Regions from separate parts of the Streptomyces sp. NPDC001348 genome, predicted to be linked through region 1. Evidence: riboswitches for the same ligand, from Rfam matches in the RefSeq annotation. Region 1 holds a riboswitch; each other region holds the start of a gene.

Evidence for each region. A riboswitch is a leader RNA that binds a small molecule or an ion and turns the genes downstream of it on or off. The one in region 1 is predicted to bind cyclic di-AMP.
Region 2: linked by a shared signal. The riboswitch ahead of ACWC21_RS31660 (NlpC/P60 family protein) and the one ahead of ACWC21_RS06665 (M23 family metallopeptidase) in region 1 are both predicted to bind cyclic di-AMP.
Region 3: linked by a shared signal. The riboswitch ahead of ACWC21_RS26360 (M23 family metallopeptidase) and the one ahead of ACWC21_RS06665 (M23 family metallopeptidase) in region 1 are both predicted to bind cyclic di-AMP.
Region 4: linked by a shared signal. The riboswitch ahead of ACWC21_RS21110 (transglycosylase family protein) and the one ahead of ACWC21_RS06665 (M23 family metallopeptidase) in region 1 are both predicted to bind cyclic di-AMP.

The regions. Positions count from the first base shown of each region.
Region 1 covers NZ_JBSFIK010000004.1:313,762-318,648, forward strand. Annotated here, with positions in the region: gene ACWC21_RS06650 (MarR family winged helix-turn-helix transcriptional regulator) at 1-324, opposite strand, end outside; gene ACWC21_RS06655 (dihydrofolate reductase family protein) at 413-1,543, shown strand; tRNA gene ACWC21_RS06660 (tRNA-Met) at 1,657-1,730, shown strand; cyclic di-AMP (ydaO/yuaA leader) riboswitch at 1,956-2,121, shown strand; gene ACWC21_RS06665 (M23 family metallopeptidase) at 2,133-3,164, shown strand; gene ACWC21_RS06670 (aldo/keto reductase) at 3,237-4,181, shown strand; gene ACWC21_RS06675 (PrsW family intramembrane metalloprotease) at 4,204-4,887, opposite strand, start outside.
Region 2 covers NZ_JBSFIK010000038.1:83,023-87,909, forward strand. Annotated here, with positions in the region: gene pcrA (DNA helicase PcrA) at 50-2,530, opposite strand; cyclic di-AMP (ydaO/yuaA leader) riboswitch at 2,783-2,935, shown strand; gene ACWC21_RS31660 (NlpC/P60 family protein) at 2,944-4,116, shown strand; gene ACWC21_RS31665 (tellurite resistance/C4-dicarboxylate transporter family protein) at 4,143-4,887, shown strand, end outside.
Region 3 covers NZ_JBSFIK010000027.1:117,184-122,070, reverse strand. Annotated here, with positions in the region: gene ACWC21_RS26370 (HPr family phosphocarrier protein) at 1-97, shown strand, start outside; gene ACWC21_RS26365 (GntR family transcriptional regulator) at 246-941, opposite strand; gene ACWC21_RS26360 (M23 family metallopeptidase) at 1,161-1,931, opposite strand; cyclic di-AMP (ydaO/yuaA leader) riboswitch at 1,945-2,106, opposite strand; gene ACWC21_RS26355 (M16 family metallopeptidase) at 2,366-3,754, opposite strand; gene ACWC21_RS26350 (M16 family metallopeptidase) at 3,751-4,887, opposite strand, start outside.
Region 4 covers NZ_JBSFIK010000019.1:84,926-89,812, forward strand. Annotated here, with positions in the region: gene ACWC21_RS21095 (DUF501 domain-containing protein) at 55-579, opposite strand; gene ACWC21_RS21100 (FtsB family cell division protein) at 606-1,082, opposite strand; gene eno (phosphopyruvate hydratase) at 1,216-2,517, opposite strand; gene ACWC21_RS21110 (transglycosylase family protein) at 2,821-3,516, opposite strand; cyclic di-AMP (ydaO/yuaA leader) riboswitch at 3,521-3,705, opposite strand; gene ACWC21_RS21115 (transglycosylase family protein) at 3,894-4,887, opposite strand, start outside.

The sequences.
Region 1 (4,887 bases):
GGCCATCCCCTCGTCGGTCAGGGCGGCGATGCTGCCCCGCTTGTCCCAGCGGCAGTTCTCGCGCCGCACCAGGGCGTCCTTCTCCAGGCGCGTCACCGCGTAGGTCAGCCGGCTCCGGGTGATCTTCAGTGCCTCGGCGAGGTCGGTCATCCGCAGCCGGCGGTCCGGCGTCTCGGAAAGGGTGGCCAGGATGGAGTAGTAAAGGTGGGGCATGCCCGCGTCCTGCTGGAGCTGCCGGTCCAGCGCGTCCTCCAGGAGATGGGTCGCGGCCACGTACGCGCGCCAGGCGCGCTGCTCCTCGGGGGTGAGCCAGCGGGTCGTCATGTCACCAGTGTAAGTTTGTTTCAAACTTGAACCAAGACCCCGGGTTCGCCGGGTCCACACCTGCCCGCCTCCCGAAGAGAGCGCGTCGATGCCCCGTCCGTACGTCCTGCTGTCCGCCGCCGTGTCCCTCGACGGGTACCTCGACGACACCGGCCCCGACCGGCTGCTGCTGTCCAGCCCGGCCGACTTCGACCGGGTCGACGAGGTACGGGCGTCCGTCGACGCGATCCTGGTCGGCGCCGGCACCATTCGCGCCGACAACCCGCGCCTGCTGGTCAACTCGCCCGAGCGCCGGGCGGCCCGGCTCGCCGCCGGGCAGGCGGAGTACCCCCTCAAGGTCACCGTCAGCGGCTCCGGCGACCTGGACCCGGACGCGAACTTCTGGCACACCGGCGGCGAGAAGGTGGTGTACACCACGGACGACGGTGTCGAGCGGGCCCACGCCCTGCGCCTTGCGGCCGACATCGTCCCCCTGGGCCCCGACCTCGACTGGCCCGCACTGCTCGAACACCTCTACGCGGTGCGCGGAGTGCGCCGTCTGATGGTCGAGGGCGGCGGCACCATCCACACCCAGCTGCTGCGGCAGGGCCTGGCCGACGAACTGCAGCTCGTCCTGGCGCCCCTCCTGGTCGGCGACCCGGCCGCCCCCCGCCTCTTCGGCCCCGGCGGCTACCAGGCCGGCCGTCTGCGGCTGCTGGAGACCCGCCGTATCGAGGACGTCGTCCTGATGCGCTACGAGCCGACCGCACCCGGCACCGGCCCCTCGGCCGCCCCCGCCGACCGCCACTGGCTGCGGATCGCCTGCGAGCTGGCCGCACTGTGCCCGCCCTCGGAGACGGCGTTCAGCGTCGGGGCGGTGGTCGTGGCCGCCGACGGCACGGAGCTCGCCCGCGGCCACTCACGCGAAGGCGGCGACCCCGTGGTCCACGCGGAGGAGGCGGCGCTGGCCAGGATCCGGCCCGACGACCCCCGGCTGGCCGGCGCCACGGTGTACAGCAGTCTCGAACCGTGCGCCCGGCGGGCCTCCCGGCCGGCGCCGTGTGCCCGGCTGATCCTCGACGCGGGGGTGCGGCGGGTGGTCACGGCATGGCGGGAGCCGGACACGTTCGTCACCGGGGCCGACGGGAGCGGGCTGCTGGCGGCCGGGGGCGTGGACGTGGTCGTGGTGCCGGAGTGCGAGACGGCGGCGAAGGCGCCGAACCGGCACCTGCCGGCCTGAACCCGGCTCCACCCCACCCGGCTCCCCCCGGCTCCGGGGGACACGGAAAACGCCCTGGTCGCAAAGGTGTGTGCGAGGCGCCCCGCGCATGGCGTACACTGGTGACACAACGACGCGGGGTGGAGCAGCTCGGTAGCTCGCTGGGCTCATAACCCAGAGGTCGCAGGTTCAAATCCTGTCCCCGCTACTGAAGGCTCAGGGCCGGAATCCAGCACATGGATTCCGGCCCTGGGTGTTTGTGCCCCCCGACGGCACCCGTGCGGCGGTCAACTCGCCCTGTTTTCACCGGTCATGGTGCGTAAGTTCCCCTGTGAAGACATGAATGATCAAGCTGGATCCCTTGGAAACCGACGGGTAGGACCATTAACGTTCGATAACGCGCGGTCGTCCCAGCCGTCACCCGAGGCGGCTCCGTGCGCACGCGCCGAATCCCGAAAGGGAACCGGGGAACCACCACTTGGGGTGAATCACGCGAATGCCCTTGTGAGCTCGTCGAGTTCACGATCGGTATACGCGCGTAGGAGACCTTCCTGCTCCGAACCCGTCAGCTAACCCGGTAGGCGTTACGGAAGGAAAGGAGCACGCCCGCGTGGCGTCCAACCGGCCTGCCCCCACAGCCCCGTTCGTGCCGAGCCAGCGCACCGACACCTTCGGCTACGGCGAGTACCGCACCGACGAGGGTCCCTGGGAGGAGTGGAACCCCACCGAGGAGTCCCTCCGCCCGGAACGCGGCCGGCACCGGGTCAGCAAGCAGCGCGGCGGGGGATTCGCCCGCAGCTCCACCGTTCTGGGCGTCGGCGTCATCGCCGCCGTGGGCGCGGGCGGCATCGCCAGTGCCAACACCGGCAAGCCGCCGGTGTCCATATCCCTGCCCGACATGTCCTCCGTCAGCTCCCTGCTGGGCGAGGACGGGGGCGGCGCGAAGGCCACCGCGGCCAGCCTGACCGACGTCGGCGTGGCGACCGCCGACAGCGACCAGGGCGGCACCGACGCCGGTGAGGCCCTGCGCAACCGGATCATGGCCCAGGCCGAGCTGCAGAAGAGCCAGGTCGTAGGCAAGGCCACCGCCGCAGCGGTGGCCGCCGCCGGGAAGCAGTCCGCGGACGCGGCCGCCAGGGCGGAGAAGACAGCCGCGGTCCAGGCCGCCGCCGCCAAGGAGAAGGCGAAGGCCGCCGTGGCGAAGCAGGCCGAGGCCGACCGCCTCGCCGCGCTGGCCAAGCAGTACACGCTGCCCACCTCCTCGTACACGCTCACCGGCACCTTCGGCCAGCCGGGCTCCATGTGGTCCTCCGGCTACCACACCGGCCTGGACTTCGCGGCGCCGACCGGCACCCTCATCAAGGCCATCCACAGCGGCACGGTCACCGAGGCGGGCTGGGCCGGAGCGTACGGCTACCGCACCATCCTCACCCTCGACGACGGCACGGAGCTGTGGTTCTGCCACCAGTCCTCGATCAACGTGAAGGTCGGCCAGAAGGTCGCCACCGGTGAGGTCATCGGCCGTGTCGGCGCCACCGGCAACGTCACCGGCCCGCACCTCCACCTCGAGGTCCACCTCGGCGGCCAGGCCACCGCCGTCGACCCGATGGCGTGGCTGCACGGCAAGGGCCTCAACCCCTGACGCGTCCACGGGCGCCCATGCGGCGCCCGTGAAGCGGAATGCGAGCTACCGGACCGGTTGTTGAAGAGAGACATGACTTCCCTTCGCAAGCTCGGCCACTCCGACCTCGAGGTCTTCCCGCTCTCCCTCGGCGGCAACGTCTTCGGCTGGACCGCCGACGAGGCACAGTCCTTCGCCGTCCTGGACGCCTACACGGCCGCCGGCGGCAACTTCATCGACACCGCCGACTCGTACTCGGCGTGGGTCGACGGCAACGAGGGCGGTGAGTCCGAGACCATCATCGGCAACTGGGTGAAGGCCCGCGGCAACCGTTCCGACGTCGTCATCGCCACCAAGGTCAGCCAGCACCCCGAGTACCAGGGCCTGACCGCCGACAACATCAAGGCCGCGGCCGACGCGTCCCTGCGCCGCCTCGGCACCGACCACATCGACCTGTACTACACCCACTTCGACAAGACCGAGGTCCCCGTCGAGGAGATCATCGGCGCGCTCGACGAACTGGTCAGGGCGGGCAAGGTCCGCTACATCGCGGCCTCGAACATCACCCCCGGGCGCCTCCAGGAGTCCCTGGACTTCTCCGAGCGCGAGGGCCTCGCCCGGTACGTGGCGCTCCAGCCGCACTACAACCTCGTCTCACGCGACACCTACGAGGGCCCCCTCAGGGACGTCGCCGCACGTGCGGGCCTCGCCGTCGTGCCGTACTTCTCCCTCGCCTCCGGCTTCCTCACCGGCAAGTACCGCCCCGGTACGAGCGTGGACAGCGCCCGGGCGGGCGGCGCCGCCAAGCACCTGGAGACCGAGCGGGGACAGCAGGTCCTCACCGCCCTGGACGAGATCGCCGCCGCGCACGACGCCCCCGTGGCGACCGTGGCCCTCGCCTGGCTGGCCGCCCAGCCCACGGTGGCGGCCCCCATCGCCTCGGCCCGCACCCTGGACCAGCTGCCGGCGCTGCTGGGCGTGGCGGAGCTGGAGCTCACCCGGGAGGAGCTGGCCAGGCTCACCGAGGCGTCGGCGTAACCGCCCCCAGGGGCGGTACGGGTCACGTGCGGTACGGGTTGTAGGCGACGGGATACGGGCCCGCCGGGTAGCCGTACCCGTAAGCGCCCTGCACCCCGTACACCGGCCAGGGCGTCGCGGCCACCGGAGCCGACGCCCTGGCCGCGTACTCCAGCGCGGGCCGCGCCACCTGCCGCCGGTGCCACAGCTCGGCCAGCAGCTCGCTCTCCCGTGCGACGAAGTCGGCCCCCGCCCGGCCGCGCCGCCCCCGGTGCCGCAGGAACGCCAGCGACGTCGCGTACGCCTCGTACTGCGCCACCGCACGCGCCGCCGGCTTGCCGAGGTGGTGACGGGCGTGCTCGCGGGCCATCCGCCGGGCCTTCATCGAACCCAGGGCGAACGGCTCCCCGGGGCCCAGCCATCCGGCGAGGACGTACGCCGGAAGCTCCTCGCGCACGGTCCGCAGCTCCCGCTGGCGGGTCCAGATCACCAGCCAGGTCAGCAGCCCGAAGGCGGGCACCATGAACGTCCCGTACACCGCGAAGAAGCCGTACTCGCCGAAGGTCGAGGAGCCGTTCCAGAACGCGTGCATGCTCATCGCGAGCAGCAGCCCGCCCAGCGGCAGCAGCACGCGACGCACGTGCTGCCGGTCGGCGGACAGGGCGGAGGCGCCGAAGCCGATGCCGGTCAGGACGGTGAAGAGGGGGTGCGCGAACGGGGACATGAT
Region 2 (4,887 bases), on a different contig from region 1:
AACCCCGGCGCCGGCTACGGCTCGCCCACCGCTACGGCTCGCCCACCGGCTACAGCTTCTCCACCGGCGCGTAGCGCAGCAGCAGCCGCTTCGGCTTGGTGTCTCCGAAGTCGATCGTCGCCTCCGCGTTGGCACCCGTGCCCTTCACCGCCACGACCGTGCCGAGCCCGAACTGGTCGTGCGTCACCCGGTCCCCGACGGACAGGGCCACCACCGGCTTCTCCGAGGTCCGGCGCGTGGCGAAGCCGGAGGCGCCCGCCGCCGAGGAGCGCGAGCGGGACGACGACAAAGAGGCCGCCACGCCGGACACCGGCCCGGAGGACACCGGGGCCGGCGCTCCCTTCCGCTTCCAGTCCACGTGGGCGGGCGGGATCTCCTCCAGGAAGCGGGAGGGCGGGTTGTACGACGGCTGGCCCCACGCGCTGCGCATCGCCGAGCGGGTCAGGTACAGCCGCTCCCGTGCACGCGTGATGCCGACGTACGCCAGGCGCCGCTCCTCCTCCAGCTCCTTGGTCTGGCCGAGGGCGCGCATGTGCGGGAAGACGCCGTCCTCCATGCCGGTCAGGAACACCACCGGGAACTCCAGGCCCTTGGCGGTGTGCAGGGTCATCAGCGTGATGACGCCGTCGCCGTCCTCCTCGTCCGGGATCTGGTCGGAGTCGGCGACCAGGGCGACCTGCTCCAGGAAGTCGGACAGCCCCACCGACTCGCCCTCACCGCGTTCCTGCTCGAATTCGAGCGCCACGGCCGCGAGTTCCTGGAGGTTCTCGATGCGGGTCTCGTCCTGCGGGTCGGTGGAGGCCTGCAACTCGGCCAGGTAGCCGGTGCGTTCGAGGACGGCTTCCAGGACGGTCGCCGGGCCCGCGCCGGACTCGACGATCGTACGGAGTTCCTCCAGCAGCACGTTGAACCGCTTGACGGCGTTCGTCGACCGCGCCGCCATGCCGTACGCCTCATCGACCCGCTTCAGCGCCTGCGGGAAGCTGATCTTCTCCCGCTGGGAGAGGGCGTCGATCATCGCCTCGGCACGCTCGCCGATGCCGCGCTTGGGCACGTTGAGGATGCGGCGCAGGGGCACCGAGTCCTCCGGGTTGGCCAGGACCCGCAGGTAGGCCAGGACGTCCCGGACCTCCTTGCGCTCGTAGAAGCGGACCCCGCCGACCACCTTGTAGGGCAGGCCGACGCGGATGAAGACCTCTTCGAAGACACGGGACTGGGCGTTGGTGCGGTAGAAGACGGCGACGTCGCCCGCCTTGGCCTCGCCGGCGTCCGTGAGGCGGTCTATCTCGTCGGCGACGAACTGCGCCTCGTCGTGCTCGGTGTCGGCCACGTACCCCGTGATGCGGGCGCCGGTACCGGCGTTGGTCCACAGGTTCTTGGGGCGGCGGGACTCGTTGCGCTCGATGACGGCGTTGGCCGCGGAGAGGATCGTCTGGGTGGAGCGGTAGTTCTGCTCCAGCAGGATCGTCGTCGCGTCCGGGTAGTCCTCCTCGAACTGGAGGATGTTGCGGATGGTCGCGCCGCGGAAGGCGTAGATGGACTGGTCGGCGTCACCCACCACGCACAGCTCGGCGGGCTGGAGGTCGTCCGGGCCGGGCGGTACGTCCACCGGGTGCTCGGCGGTGCCGACGAGCTCGCGGACGAGGGCGTACTGGGCGTGGTTGGTGTCCTGGTACTCGTCGACGAGGACGTGGCGGAAGCGGCGGCGGTAGTGCTCGGCGACGTCCGGGAAGGCGCGGAGCAGGTTGACCGTCGTCATGATCAGGTCGTCGAAGTCGAGGGCGTTGGCCTCGCGCAGCCGCGACTGGTAGAGGGCGTAGGCCTGGGCGAGGGTCTTCTCGAAGCCGTCGGTGGCCTGGGCGGCGAAGTCCTCCTCGTCGATCAGCTCGTTCTTGAGGTTGGAGATCTTGGCGCTGAAGGACTTCGGCGGGAAGCGCTTCGGGTCCAGGTCCAGGTCACGGCAGACCAGGGCCATCAGACGCTTGGAGTCGGCGGCGTCGTAGATCGAGAACGACGACGTGAAGCCGAGCTTCTTGCTCTCCCGGCGCAGGATGCGCACGCATGCGCTGTGGAAGGTCATCACCCACATGGCGTTGGCGCGCGGGCCGACGAGCTGCTCGACGCGCTCCTTCATCTCGCCGGCGGCCTTGTTGGTGAAGGTGATCGCCAGGATCTGGCCCGGGTGGACGCCCCGTTCGCCGAGCAGGTGGGCGATGCGGTGGGTGAGCACACGGGTCTTGCCGGAACCGGCGCCTGCCACGATGAGCAGCGGGGAGCCGGAGTGGACGACGGCGGCGCGCTGGTTCTCGTTCAGCCCCTCCAGGAGCGCGGCCGCGTCGACGGCCGGCCGGTGGGCGCCGTCCCGGTAGTAGGAGTCCCGGTCCGGCGGCACGTCGAACTTCCCACCGAACAGATCGTCCGGAACCGGTTCCGGAGCGTGATCGTCCTCGGGCGGCGGCGGAGGCTCCTCCTCGTGCCCGCGAGGGGCCTGGAGGTCCGCCAGGAAGCTGTCGTCAAAGAGGCTGCTCATCGCTCTCCGAGTCTAGGGCGCCCCACCGACAACCGGCCGCCGCCCCGGAAAGATGACCGGCCCTCCCGTTGCTCACGGTCCGGAGCGGCACCGTCACCTCGACGAAAAACCTTACGTAAATCATAAGATCTATCGGGCATAACGTGCATCAACCTTCACATGAGCCACACGAGTTGGCTACCGTGCCTGGCAGGCCGCACGACCCCCACCGGCGAACGTCGCCGGGCCGCGCGGCCTCCGTCGAGTCCGGCGCGCGCCCCCACGCCAGCCGGAGCCGGGGACCCACACCGAGACCTGGGGTGAATCGGTCCGTTCTCCCTCAAGGACGAGGACCGTAGGGCAACCCTTCCGAACCACCCGCCCGAACCCGACAGCTAACCCGGTAGGCGGAACACTGGAAGGAGTCGCCTCCGTTGGCGTCGCACCGCAAGCGTCCCTCGGGTACGGGAGTCGCGGGCATCCGCAAGCCCGCCCTCGCCACCGCCGCCCTCACCTCGGTCGCCCTGCTCTCCCAGCCTGCCGAAGCCGCCCCCTCCGCCGACGGCAGACCGAGCCTGGAGGAGGTCGAGAAGAAGGTCGACTCCCTCTACCGCCAGGCGGAGTCGGCGACCGACAAGTACAACGCGGCCAAGGAGAACACCGGGAAGCAGCGCAGACGCGTCGACTCCCTGCTCGACGAGGTCGCCAAGCGCACGGAGAAACTCAACAAGGCGCGCGAGAAGCTGGGCTCGTTCGCCGCGGCCCAGTACCGGACCGGGGCCGCCGCCCCCGACACCGCCACCTTCCTGCTCGCGGACACCCCGCAGGACTACTTCGACCAGACCCAGCTGATGAGCCGGCTGACCTCCCGGGAAAAGGGCGCGGTCGACGACTACGTCACCGAGCAGTCCGCGACCATGAGGAAGCGGCAGGAGGCCACCGCGAGCCTCGAGACGCTGACCGAGTCGCAGAACGAGCTGCACACCGCCAAGGCCACCGTCCAGAAGAAGCTCGCCACCGCGCGCGAACTGCTCTCCACACTGACGGCCCAGGAGAAGGCCCGGCTCGCGGCGATCGAGAAGCGGCAGCGGGAGGAGGCCGCGCGCAAGGCGGCGGAGCTCGCGCAGCAGCAGGCGGCCGAGCGGGCGGCCGACCAGGACACCGGCACCGGCGCGTCCCCCTCCACCTCTCCCTCCGCCCCTCCTTCCGCATCCCCTTCGACGTCCACGGATGCGTCGTCCTCGTACGCCACCAAGGCCGCGAAGGCGATCGACTTCGCCCGCGCCCAGATAGGCAAGCCCTACGTGTGGGGCGCCACCGGCCCCGGCTCCTACGACTGCTCCGGTCTGACCCAGGCCGCCTGGAGGGCCGCCGGCGTCAGCCTGCCGCGCACCACCTACGACCAGGTCGACGCCGGCACGACGGTCCCCCTCGTCGACGCCCGGCCCGGTGATCTGGTCTTCTTCTACGACGACATCAGCCACGTCGGCATCTACGTCGGCAACGGCATGATGATCCACGCCCCCAAGCCCGGCGCCTACGTCCGCGAGGAGTCGATCTACTACGGCGGCGAATCGATCATTCACAGCGTGGTGCGACCGGCCTGAGCCACCGGGCCCCTGGCATCGGGCCCATGCCCGGCTCCTCCTCACCCCTGCGCGTCTGGTGGGCCCGGCGTTCACCGGCGGGCGGTGCCGCCGTGATGGCGACCGGGATCGTGTCGGTGGGGTTGCTGCTCGCGGGCCACGCGGTGCTGTCGCGGATCGCCCTCGGGGTGGCGTGTGCCGCCTGGCTGGGGTTCGCGGCAGCCTTCACCGCCCGACTGGTGTTCGAGCGGGAGCGGTGGGCGGCGGAGGCGGAGACGCCGGGCGCGCTCACCGCCGTCGCCGGCACCGCGGTGCTGGGGACCCGGTTCTCCCTGCTCGGCCGGCACGCCCTTGCCGAGGCGCTGCTCGCGCAGGCGGCCGTGCTCTGGCCCGTACTGCTCGCCCCTGCCCTACGGCACTGGGGGCGGCGCATGCCGGGGACGGCGTTCATGGGCTGCGTGGCCACCCAGGCGCTCGCCGTGGCGGCGGCCGTGCTGGCCGAGGCGACGTCGACGGCGTGGCTCGCGCACACGGCGCTGGTGCTCTTCTGGCTGGGACTGCTGTTCTACGCGCCGGCCCTGGCCCGGTTCGATCCGCGGCAGGTGGTCGAGGGCGCCGGGGACCAGTGGATCGCGGGCGGCGCGCTCGCCATCTCGGCGCTGGCCGGGGCGCGGCTGATCGCCGCCGACGGCCCGCACCTGTATCTGTGGAGCGGCGACGACCGGGACGTCCTGCGTACCGTGACCGTCGCACTGCTCGTGCTGGACCTGACCTGTTACGCCGTCCTGCTGC
Region 3 (4,887 bases), on a different contig from region 1:
CGTGCTCGCCTCCGACGCCGAGGGCGCGGACGCCGCCCTGGACCGTCTGGCGAAGCTGGTCTCCGAGGGGCTCGAGGAGCTGCCCGAGACCGTCTGAACCACGGACCGCGCAGAACGGCGGAGCCGCGTCGCCCCTTTCGGGCGGCGCGGCTCCGCCGTTTCACCTGGAATTCTCCGCACACCAGGAATTCGAGCACGGAAAATACACCCCGCCGAATTGTTCTTCTTTGTATACGGTGCCCGTGTTAATTCCGCAGGCTCGGCATGTTTACGGCTTGTTGCGAAGCCCTCACACGTTCCGGGCGGTCGGCGGTGCCCGGGAAACGCAGCCGGTGGGCGGCCGTCGCCCGCTCGGTGTGCAGCGCCGTGATCGCCCGCGCGCGCTCGCCGTCGCCGCGCGCCACCGCGTCCACGATGGCGCCGTGCTCCACCCAGGACTCCACCGGGTCGGCGGGTGCCTCCACCGCGTACATCCAGGCGATCTTGTGCCGCAGCTGGGTGAGCACGGAGGTCAGCGCGTGGCTGCCGGAGGCCTGGGCTAGCGTCTCGTGGAACCAGCCGCCCAGGGAGCGCAGGTCCTCGCTGCTGCCCCTGCGGGCCCGCTCCTGGCCGAGTCTCACCAGGCCGCGCAGCACCTTGAGATGGGCCTCCGTGCGCCGCTGGGCGGCGCGGGCGGCGCCCAGCGGCTCCATCAGCACGCGCATGTCCAGCAGGTCGGCGGCCTCCTGCTCGGTCGGTTCGGCGACGCACGCGCCCGCGTGCCGCCGGGTCACCACGAAGCCCTCGGCCTCCAGGGTGCGCAGGGCCTCCCGGACGGGGACGCGCGAGACGCCGTAGCGGCGGGCGAGGAGTTCCTCGGTGAGCCGGCTGCCGCGCGCGTAGACACCGGCCACGATGTCGTCCCGGATCGCCGTGCATACCGAGTGCGCCGGAATACGCATACCGACCTCCGCCATAATCCCCGTGAAACGCCGCCGACTGACGCCCGTTCCGTGACTCTATTCCAATGCGTGCGAATTTCCGACGGCGGGCCGGAATCCATGGAGTTTTTTTGGACAGTGAAGGCCGGTGCAGAGGTGCGGAAACCACGAAAGCCCCGGCTCTCGGGCCGGGGCTTCGGGTGGGGGGGTGGATCTCGGGGTTCCTGGGGGCGATTCGGGTCAGACGTTCACGCCGTGCTTGCGGAGGTAGGCGATGGGGTCGACGTCCGAACCGTAGTCCGGGCCGGTGCGGGCCTCGAAGTGGAGGTGCGGCCCGGTGGTGTTGCCGGTCGAGCCGGACAGACCGATCTGCTGGCCCGGGGTGACCTTCTGACCGACCGAGACGCCGATGGACGACAGGTGGCCGTACTGGGTGTACATGCCGTCGGCCATCTTGATCACGATCTGGTTGCCGTACGCCCCGCCCCAGCCGGTGGACACCACGGTGCCGGAGCCGACCGCGTGGACGGCGGTGCCGCTCGCGGCGTGGAAGTCGATACCGGTGTGCGAGCCCGACGACCACAGGGAGCTGCTGGCCTGGTAGCCGGTGGAGACGTACGAGTCGGTGATCGGCGCGACGAACGCGTTCAGCCGCTTGCGCTCGGCCGCACGGGCCGCCCGTGCCTTGGCCTCCTGGGCCGCCTCGCGTGCCTTCCTCGCCTGCTCGGCGGCCTTCTTGCGCGCGGCCTCCTCGGCCGCCTTCAGCTGGGCGGCCTCCTTCTGGGCGGTGGCCTGGGCGTCGATCTGCTCGGGGACCGAGTCGCTGATGGTGATGACCGGGGTGAGGGCGGTCTGCTCGGGCGCGGGCGCGGGCTCGGCGGCGAGCGCCGGGGCGGCGAGGGCGCCGATCGCGCCCGTGGTGGCGAGGGCCGCGACGCCCGCGGCGCGGGCGGTGGTGCGGTGCATCCGGCTGGGACGGCGGTGCTTCCCGGTGGCGCGGGTGAACGCCATGAAGTGGCTGGTCCTTTCCTTCCTTCTCGCCTACCGGGTTAGCTGACGGGTTCGGAGCAGGAAGGTCTCCTACGGACCCCCTCGCGGTGTGCGCGGGCGTCCGATTCACCCCAAGGGACGATGGGTCCCCGGCTCCCCTGGCTCGCGCCGTACGGGGACTCGGCGATGACTGTCCGGTGCCGCGGGTGCGGCGCGATGCCTGACGAACAGCCCGGACGACGCTAAGCGGCGCGCCTTTCAATCCTCAAACGCGACAGGGTTTTTGTAGCGCATCCCACAGGGCAGACAGGCAACCTCTGCCTCAATTCGGACATCCTGCGAGGACTTTCGGGAACACCGTGGGGCCCTGGCGATCCATCGGTCACCAGGGCCCCACGCGCGCGTGCCGCTGCCGCGACCGCCGCTCGGCTGCCGTTCCCGCCGAGCCCTGTCGGCTACTCGGCGGCCACGACGGAGACCTCGCCGACGCCGAGCGCCTCGACGGGCTCCTTGATCTGCGCCGCGTCCCCGACCAGGACGGTCACCAGACGGTCCACCGGGAAGGCGTTGACGACCGCCGCGGTCGCCTCCACCGTGCCGGTGGCGGCGAGCTGCCGGTAAAGCGTCGCCTGGAAGTCGTCGGGCAGGTGCTGCTCGACCTGGTCGGCCAGCGTGCTCGCCACGGCGGCGGCCGTCTCGTACTTCAGCGGCGCCACCCCGACGAGGTTCTGCACGGCCACGTCGCGCTCCGCGTCGGTGAGCCCCTCGGCGGCGAGCGTGCGCAGCACCGTCCACAGGTCCTGCAGCGCGGGACCGGTGTTCGGGGTGTCAACGGAGCCGCTGATGGCGAGCATCGAGGCGCCGTCGCCCTCGGGGCCGGACCTCAGAACCTGCCCGAACGCGCGCACACCGTAGGTGTAGCCCTTCTCCTCGCGCAGCACACGGTCGAGGCGGGAGGTGAGGGTGCCGCCGAGGCAGTAGGTGCCGAGCACCTGGGCGGGCCACACCCGGTCGTGCCGGTCGGGGCCGACGCGGCCGATGAGCAGCTGGGTCTGGACGGCGCCCGGGCGGTCGACGATGACGACGCGTCCGGTGTCGTCGGCGGTCACCGGCGGCACCGGGCGGGGCTGGGCCGAGGAGCCCTGCCAGACGCCCAGGGTCTCGCCGAGCAGTGCGTCCAGATCGATGCCGGTCAGGTCGCCCACCACCACGGCGGTGGCGGTGGCGGGCCGCACGTGCCGGTCGTAGAAGGCGCGGACGGCCGCCGAGTCGATCTTGGCGACGGTGTCCTCGGTGCCCTGGCGCGGCCGGGACATCCGCGAGGTCGGCGGGAAGAGCTGCCGGGACAGCTCCTTGGCTGCGCGGCGGGAGGGGTTGGCCAGCTCGTGCGGGATCTCGTCGAGACGGTTGCGCACCAGCCGCTCGACCTCGTCGTCGGCGAACGCGGGCGCCCTGAGGGCGTCGGCCAGCAGCCCGAGCCCCTTGGCCAGGCGGGAGGCGGGAACCTCCAGGCTGAGGCGGACGCCGGGGTGGTCGGCGTGCGCGTCGAGCGTGGCACCCGCCCGCTCGAGCTCGGCGGCGAACTCCTCCGCCGAGTGCTTGTCGGTGCCCTCGGAGAAGGCCCGCGCCATGATCGTGGCGACGCCGTCCAGGCCGGCCGGCTCCGCGTCCAGGGGCGCGTCCAGGAGCACCTCGACGGCGACCACCTGCTGGCCGGGGCGGTGGCAGCGCAGGACGGTCAGACCGTTGTCGAGCGCGCCGCGCTCGGGGGCCGGGAACGCCCACGGCCTGGCCTCGCCCGCCTGGGGCTGCGGGTGGAACTCCATAGCGGCGAGCTCGCTCACTTGCCGGCCTCCTCGTTCTGGTCGCCTGCGTCCACGGTTGCCTCGGACTCCGGGTCCTCGGGTACGTCCACGTCCTCGGCCTGCTCGGCGGCCTCCGCCGAGACCGGCTCGTAGACGAGCACCGCGCGGTTGTCGGGGCGCAGGCGGGCCTTGGCGACCTCCTGGACCTCCTCTGGGGTCACCTCGAGGACGCGCTGGACGGCCGTGAGGGCGAGCTGCGGGTCGCCGAAGAGGACCGCGTACCGGCACAGTTCGTCGGCGCGGCCCGCGACCGTGCCCAGCCGGTCCAGCCACTCGCGCTCCAACTGGGCCTGGGCGCGCTCCATCTCCTCGGGGGTGGGGCCCTCCTCGGCGAACCGGGCGAGCTCCTCGTCGATCGCGCTCTCGATGACCGGCACCTCGACGTCGCCGGAGGTCTTCACGTCCAGCCAGCCCAGGGAGGGCGCCCCGGCCAGCCGCAGCAGCCCGAACCCGGCCGTGACCGCGGTGCGGTCCCGTCGTACGAGCCGGTTGTAGAGGCGGGAGGACTCGCCGCCGCCGAGGACGGTGAGCGCCAGGTCGGCCGCGTCGCACGCGCGCGTGCCGTCGTGCGGGAGCCGGTAGGCGGCCATCAGGGCGCGCGCCGGGACCTCCTCCACGACGACCTCGCGCAGCTGTTCCCCGATGACCTCCGGCAGCGAGCCGTCGCGCGGCTGGGGCTTGCCGTCGTGGGAGGGGATGGAGCCGAAGTACCTCTCGACCCAGGCGAGGGTCTGCTGGGGGTCGATGTCCCCGACGACGGAGAGGACGGCGTTGTTCGGCGCGTAGTAGGTGCGGAAGAACGCGCGCGCGTCCTCCAGCGTCGCCGCGTCCAGGTCCGCCATGGAGCCGATCGGTGTGTGGTGGTAGGGGTGGCCCTGCGGGTAGGCCAGGGCGGTCAGCTTCTCGAACGCGGTGCCGTACGGGACGTTGTCGTAGCGCTGCCGGCGCTCGTTCTTGACGACGTCGCGCTGGTTCTCCATGGACTCTTCGTCGAGGGCGGCCAGCAGCGAGCCCATGCGGTCGGCCTCCAGCCAGAGCGCGAGCTCCAGCTGGTGGGCGGGCATGGTCTCGAAGTAGTTGGTGCGTTCGAAGCTGGTGGTGCCGTTCAGCGA
Region 4 (4,887 bases), on a different contig from region 1:
GTGATCGGGGGGAGTGCGAAGCGGGGGCTCGGCCTCCGGGGGCGGGAGCCGGGGTCAGTCGTCGGCGGCCGGGACCACACACGGCCCCTTGCGCCACCACTCCGGCAGCATCGCGATCGCCTCGTCGCCGAGCGGGTTCACGCCCGGGCCGGCGGCCAGGGAGTGGGCGACCAGGACGTGCAGGCACTTCACCCGGTCCGGCATGCCGCCCGCGCTCGGGAAACCCGTGAGTTCCTCGATCTCGTCCCGGCGCCGGATGTAGTCCTCGTGCGCGGCGCGGTAGGCGGCCGCGAGCTCCGGATCGGTGGCCAGCCGCTCCGTCATCTCCTTCATCACGCCCTCGGCCTCGAGCGTGCCGATCGCCGAGGCGGCACGCGGGCACGTCAGGTAGTACAGCGTCGGGAAGGGCGTGCCGTCGGGCAGCCGCGGGGCCGTCTCGACGACGTCCGGCTGTCCACAGGGGCATCGGTGCGCGATGGCGCGCAGTCCGCGCGGCGGCCGGCCGAGCTGCTGCCTGAAGGCCTCGACGTCGGCCTCGGTGGGCTCGGTGCGCGGGGTGGAGGGCGGGGGCGTTTCCATGCGTGTAAGAAAGTCTCTCTGTCTGTTCACTGGTCGGAGGCGTCGGACTTGTCGACCCCGTCCCAGACGTTCGCGTACCAGGGGCGGTCGGCCGCCCCCAGGTCGGCGCGCGCCTGCTTGCCCGCGTGGGGGTCGATCACGACGTATCCGGTCTCCCCCGGCATCACGTAGTGCAGCCGCCGCCGGATCTGCTGTTCGGCGTAGGAGTCGTCCTGCCACCGTGCCTTGAGGTCGCGCAGCTCTTCGACCCGCTGCTCGGCCTGCTGCTTCTGCCGCTGCAGGTCGGCGATCTGGGCGCGCTGGGAGACGTACTGCCGCATCGGGTAGGCCAGGGCCACCACCATGGTGCAGACCACGAGGGCGAGCAGTGCGGCCCGGCTGGTGAGCCGGGAGCGACGGGCCTGCCGTTTGGTCTGGGAGCGGTAGACCCGGGCCGCGGTCTGCTCGCCGAGCAGCCGGATCCTGGTCGCGGTGGAGAAACGGTCCCGTTCCTTCGCGGCCATCTGGCTCTCCGCCTCCCCTGGGTGCTTCCTACGCGTGCTTCCCACGTGCGTACGTCCCCGGACACGGTACGGGACCGGGTACGGGGACGTACGTACGACTGGCTAGACCTTGCTCGGGGTCGACCGGTTGGGGTCAGCCCTTGGAGATCGCGCCCTTGAAGCGCGGGAACGCGCTGCGGCCCGCGTACACCGCCGCGTCGTCGAGGATCTCCTCGATGCGCAGCAGCTGGTTGTACTTGGCGACGCGCTCGGAGCGGGCCGGGGCGCCGGTCTTGATCTGGCCGCAGTTGGTGGCGACGGCCAGGTCGGCGATGGTGACGTCCTCGGTCTCGCCGGAGCGGTGGGACATCATGCACTTGAAGCCGTTGCGCTGGGCCAGCTCGACGGCGTCCAGGGTCTCGGTCAGCGAGCCGATCTGGTTGACCTTGACCAGCAGGGCGTTGGCGGTGCCCTCCTCGATGCCGCGGGCCAGGCGCTCCGGGTTGGTGACGAACAGGTCGTCGCCGACCAGCTGGACCTTGTCGCCGAGCTTGTCGGTGATGACCTTCCAGCCGGCCCAGTCGTCCTCGAACAGCGGGTCCTCGATGGAGACCAGCGGGTAGGAGGCGACGAGCTCCTCGTAGTACTCCGTCATCTCGGCGGCGGAGCGGGACTTGCCCTCGAACTCGTACTTGCCGTCCTTGTAGAACTCGGACGCGGCGACGTCGAGCGCGAGCGCGATCTGCTCGCCCGGGACGTAGCCGGCCTGCTTGATCGCCTCGAGGATGAGGTCGAGGGCGGCGCGGTTGGACTCCAGGTTCGGGGCGAAGCCGCCCTCGTCGCCGAGACCGGTGGACAGGCCCTTGGACTTCAGGACCTTCTTCAGGGTGTGGTAGACCTCGGCACCCCAGCGCAGCGCCTCGGAGAAGGACTCCGCGCCGATCGGGGCGATCATGAACTCCTGGATGTCCACGTTGGAGTCGGCGTGCGAGCCGCCGTTCAGGATGTTCATCATCGGCACCGGCAGCAGGTGCGCGTTCGGGCCGCCCAGGTAGCGGAAGAGGGGGAGGTCGCTGGCCTCGGAGGCGGCGTGGGCGACGGCGAGCGAGACACCGAGGATGGCGTTGGCGCCGAGCGAGCCCTTGTTGTCGGTGGCGTCCAGGTCGAACATCGCCTGGTCGATCAGGCGCTGCTCGGTGGCGTCGTAGCCGACCAGCTCCGGGCCGATCTGCTCGATGACGGCGAGGACGGCCTTCTCCACGCCCTTGCCGAGGTAGCGGTTGGGGTCACCGTCGCGGAGCTCGATGGCCTCGAAGGCGCCCGTGGAGGCGCCGGACGGGACGGCGGCACGACCGGTGCTGCCGTCGTCGAGGCCGACCTCGACCTCGACCGTGGGGTTGCCTCGGGAGTCCAGGATTTCCCGGGCTACGACGACGTCGATGGACGGCACGAGCATCTCCTTCTTGGATGTGACGCTGGAAGTGCGGGGCTGGTGTGCCTTGCGACTAGAGCCTAACCGTCCCCGGGGCGTCGGCAGCCGACCGACCGTCCCGTGGACACGGTGACCGTACACATTGTTCCTTGCCGGAACAAAGGGTGAGGCGAAGAGGAACCCGGAGGGAACGAAAAACCCCGCCCCGGTGCGTACGGGGGAACACGCACCGGGGCGGGGTGCCCGTGAGGGCGGCAGGCCCTCATATGACCGCCACTGTGGGGGCCGCGGCCATGAGGGCGCTGTGGTTCGGATACGAGCCAGGTGTCACTTCAGGTGCAGCTGCTGACCCGGGTAGATGACGTTGGCGTCGTCGATGATGTCCTTGTTGAGCTGGAACAGCTTCTCCCAGCCGCCGGCGACGTGGTGCTTCGCGGCGATCGAGCTGAGGGTGTCACCCGTGACGACCTTGTACTCGCCGTCGCCCTTCTCGACCTTCTTGCCGGTCGGGGTGGTGACGGTCTTCTTGGGCGTCGACCGCACCTCGGAGCGGTTGGCGGCCTGCTGGTCGGTCGAGCGGGTGGTGGTGCCGTTCGACGAGGAGCCGGCGGAGCTCGACGAGCCGCTGGAGCTGCTCGAGCCGCTGTACGTGGCGCCGGACAGTCCCTTGCCGCAGACCGGCCAGGCACCCTTGCCCTGTGCGGCGAGGACCTTCTCGGCGACGGAGATCTGCTGGGCCTTGGAGGCCTGGTTGGCCTGGGGGGCGTACTGGGTGCCGCCGTAGGCGGCCCAGGTGGAGGCGGAGAACTGCAGGCCGCCGTAGTAGCCGTTGCCGGTGTTGATGGACCAGTTGCCGCCGGACTCGCACTGGGCGACCGCGTCCCACTCGGAGGCGGTGGCGGCGGAGGCGGTGCCGGACGCCATCAGCGGGGCGGCGACGGCGGCGCCGGTGACACCGGCGACAGCGATGGCGCGGACGGCCTTGGACGGACGACGGTGCATGCCCTTGCCGGAAAACAGCATGGATCGATCCCCTCACCGACGCCTGCGAGGTGAGCTGTCGGGTTCGGGCCGGTTGAGTTGCCCGGCCGCACCTCGCGTGGTTCTCGTGCGAGACGCGGCTCCACCCCTAGCCGTTCCCGTCGGTCTGTCGACCTTCGGGCCCGGCGCCTACCTTGGGTCCCCCGCTCCTGCCTACGGCGCTTGACGCGACGACTGTTCCCGGGCGGCCGCTGGCAGGATTCGGCGTTGCGGCAGCCGGGGCCCGCGTTGGCGAGCGGTCATGACCGTAGACACGCGATCCGTCGAATTTCAAAGACGATCAGGGCTTCTGAGACTCATCCCACACTTTCACCAAACCGGACATCAAGCCCAAAAGGGGTCGTCAAGTCTCCCCTGTATCAACCGTTTTGAGTGCTGAGTTCCAGCGTCTGACCGGGGGCGATGTTATTCGGGTCGGTCCCGATGGCGTCCTTGTTGGCGGAGTAGAGCGCCCGCCAACCGCCCTCGAGGTCAAGGGAGTCGGCGATGGAGGCAAGGGTGTCGCCGGTGCGGACGGTGTAGCCGCGTGCGGCGTGACGGCCGGAGGAAGGGGTCGTCCGGCTTTTTGTCACGTTTTCATCCGCGATGTCACCCCGATGGCGGCCACCACTGATCGCCCCGGTGTCGACGAGGCTCCAAGAACCTCCGCTCTGCCACGAATTGTCCGAGTCGTCAGCCTCGGGGCTCGCCGCGGACGCACCGCCACCGCTCTGCGCATCCCCGGAGCCGGCGGATGTCGACTTGTCCGAATCATCCGACTTGCCGGAGCCGGAGGAACGGCCCGCGGCGTCGGCACCCTTGCCCGAATCCGGCGAGGGCGAGGCGTCCGGCGAGGAGCCGGAATCGGGCGACGCGGACGAACCGGACGAGGAATTCGGGGAATCCGAAGAATTCCCGGACGCAGAACCCTCGGAACCGGAGGAACCGGATGAACCGGAGGAACCGGAGGAGTCGACGGAACCGGATGATCCGGAGTTTCCGACGCCCGTGTCGACGTCCACCGAACCGGAATTCGACGTGAGACCGGAAAGCAGGGCACAGGTGGCCCAGGGCTTGGTGCCCCGGTCGGCGAGGATCTTCTCGGCGACGGCGATCTGCTGGGAGCGACTGGCCTCTTCGGGGCTGGCGGCGTAGTCCAGACCGCCGTGGCCGTCCCAGTCGTCCTGGGAGATCTGCAGGCCGCCGTAGTAGCCGTTGCCGGTGTTGGCGCTCCAGGATCCGCCGCTCTCGCAGTCGGCGACCTTGTCCCACGTGGTCCCGTCGGCCGCGTTCGCGGCGGATGCGCCCAGCAGCGGGATGGCGATTGCGGAGCCGGTCACTCCGGCCGCGACGAGGAGAGCCGGAGCCTGACGG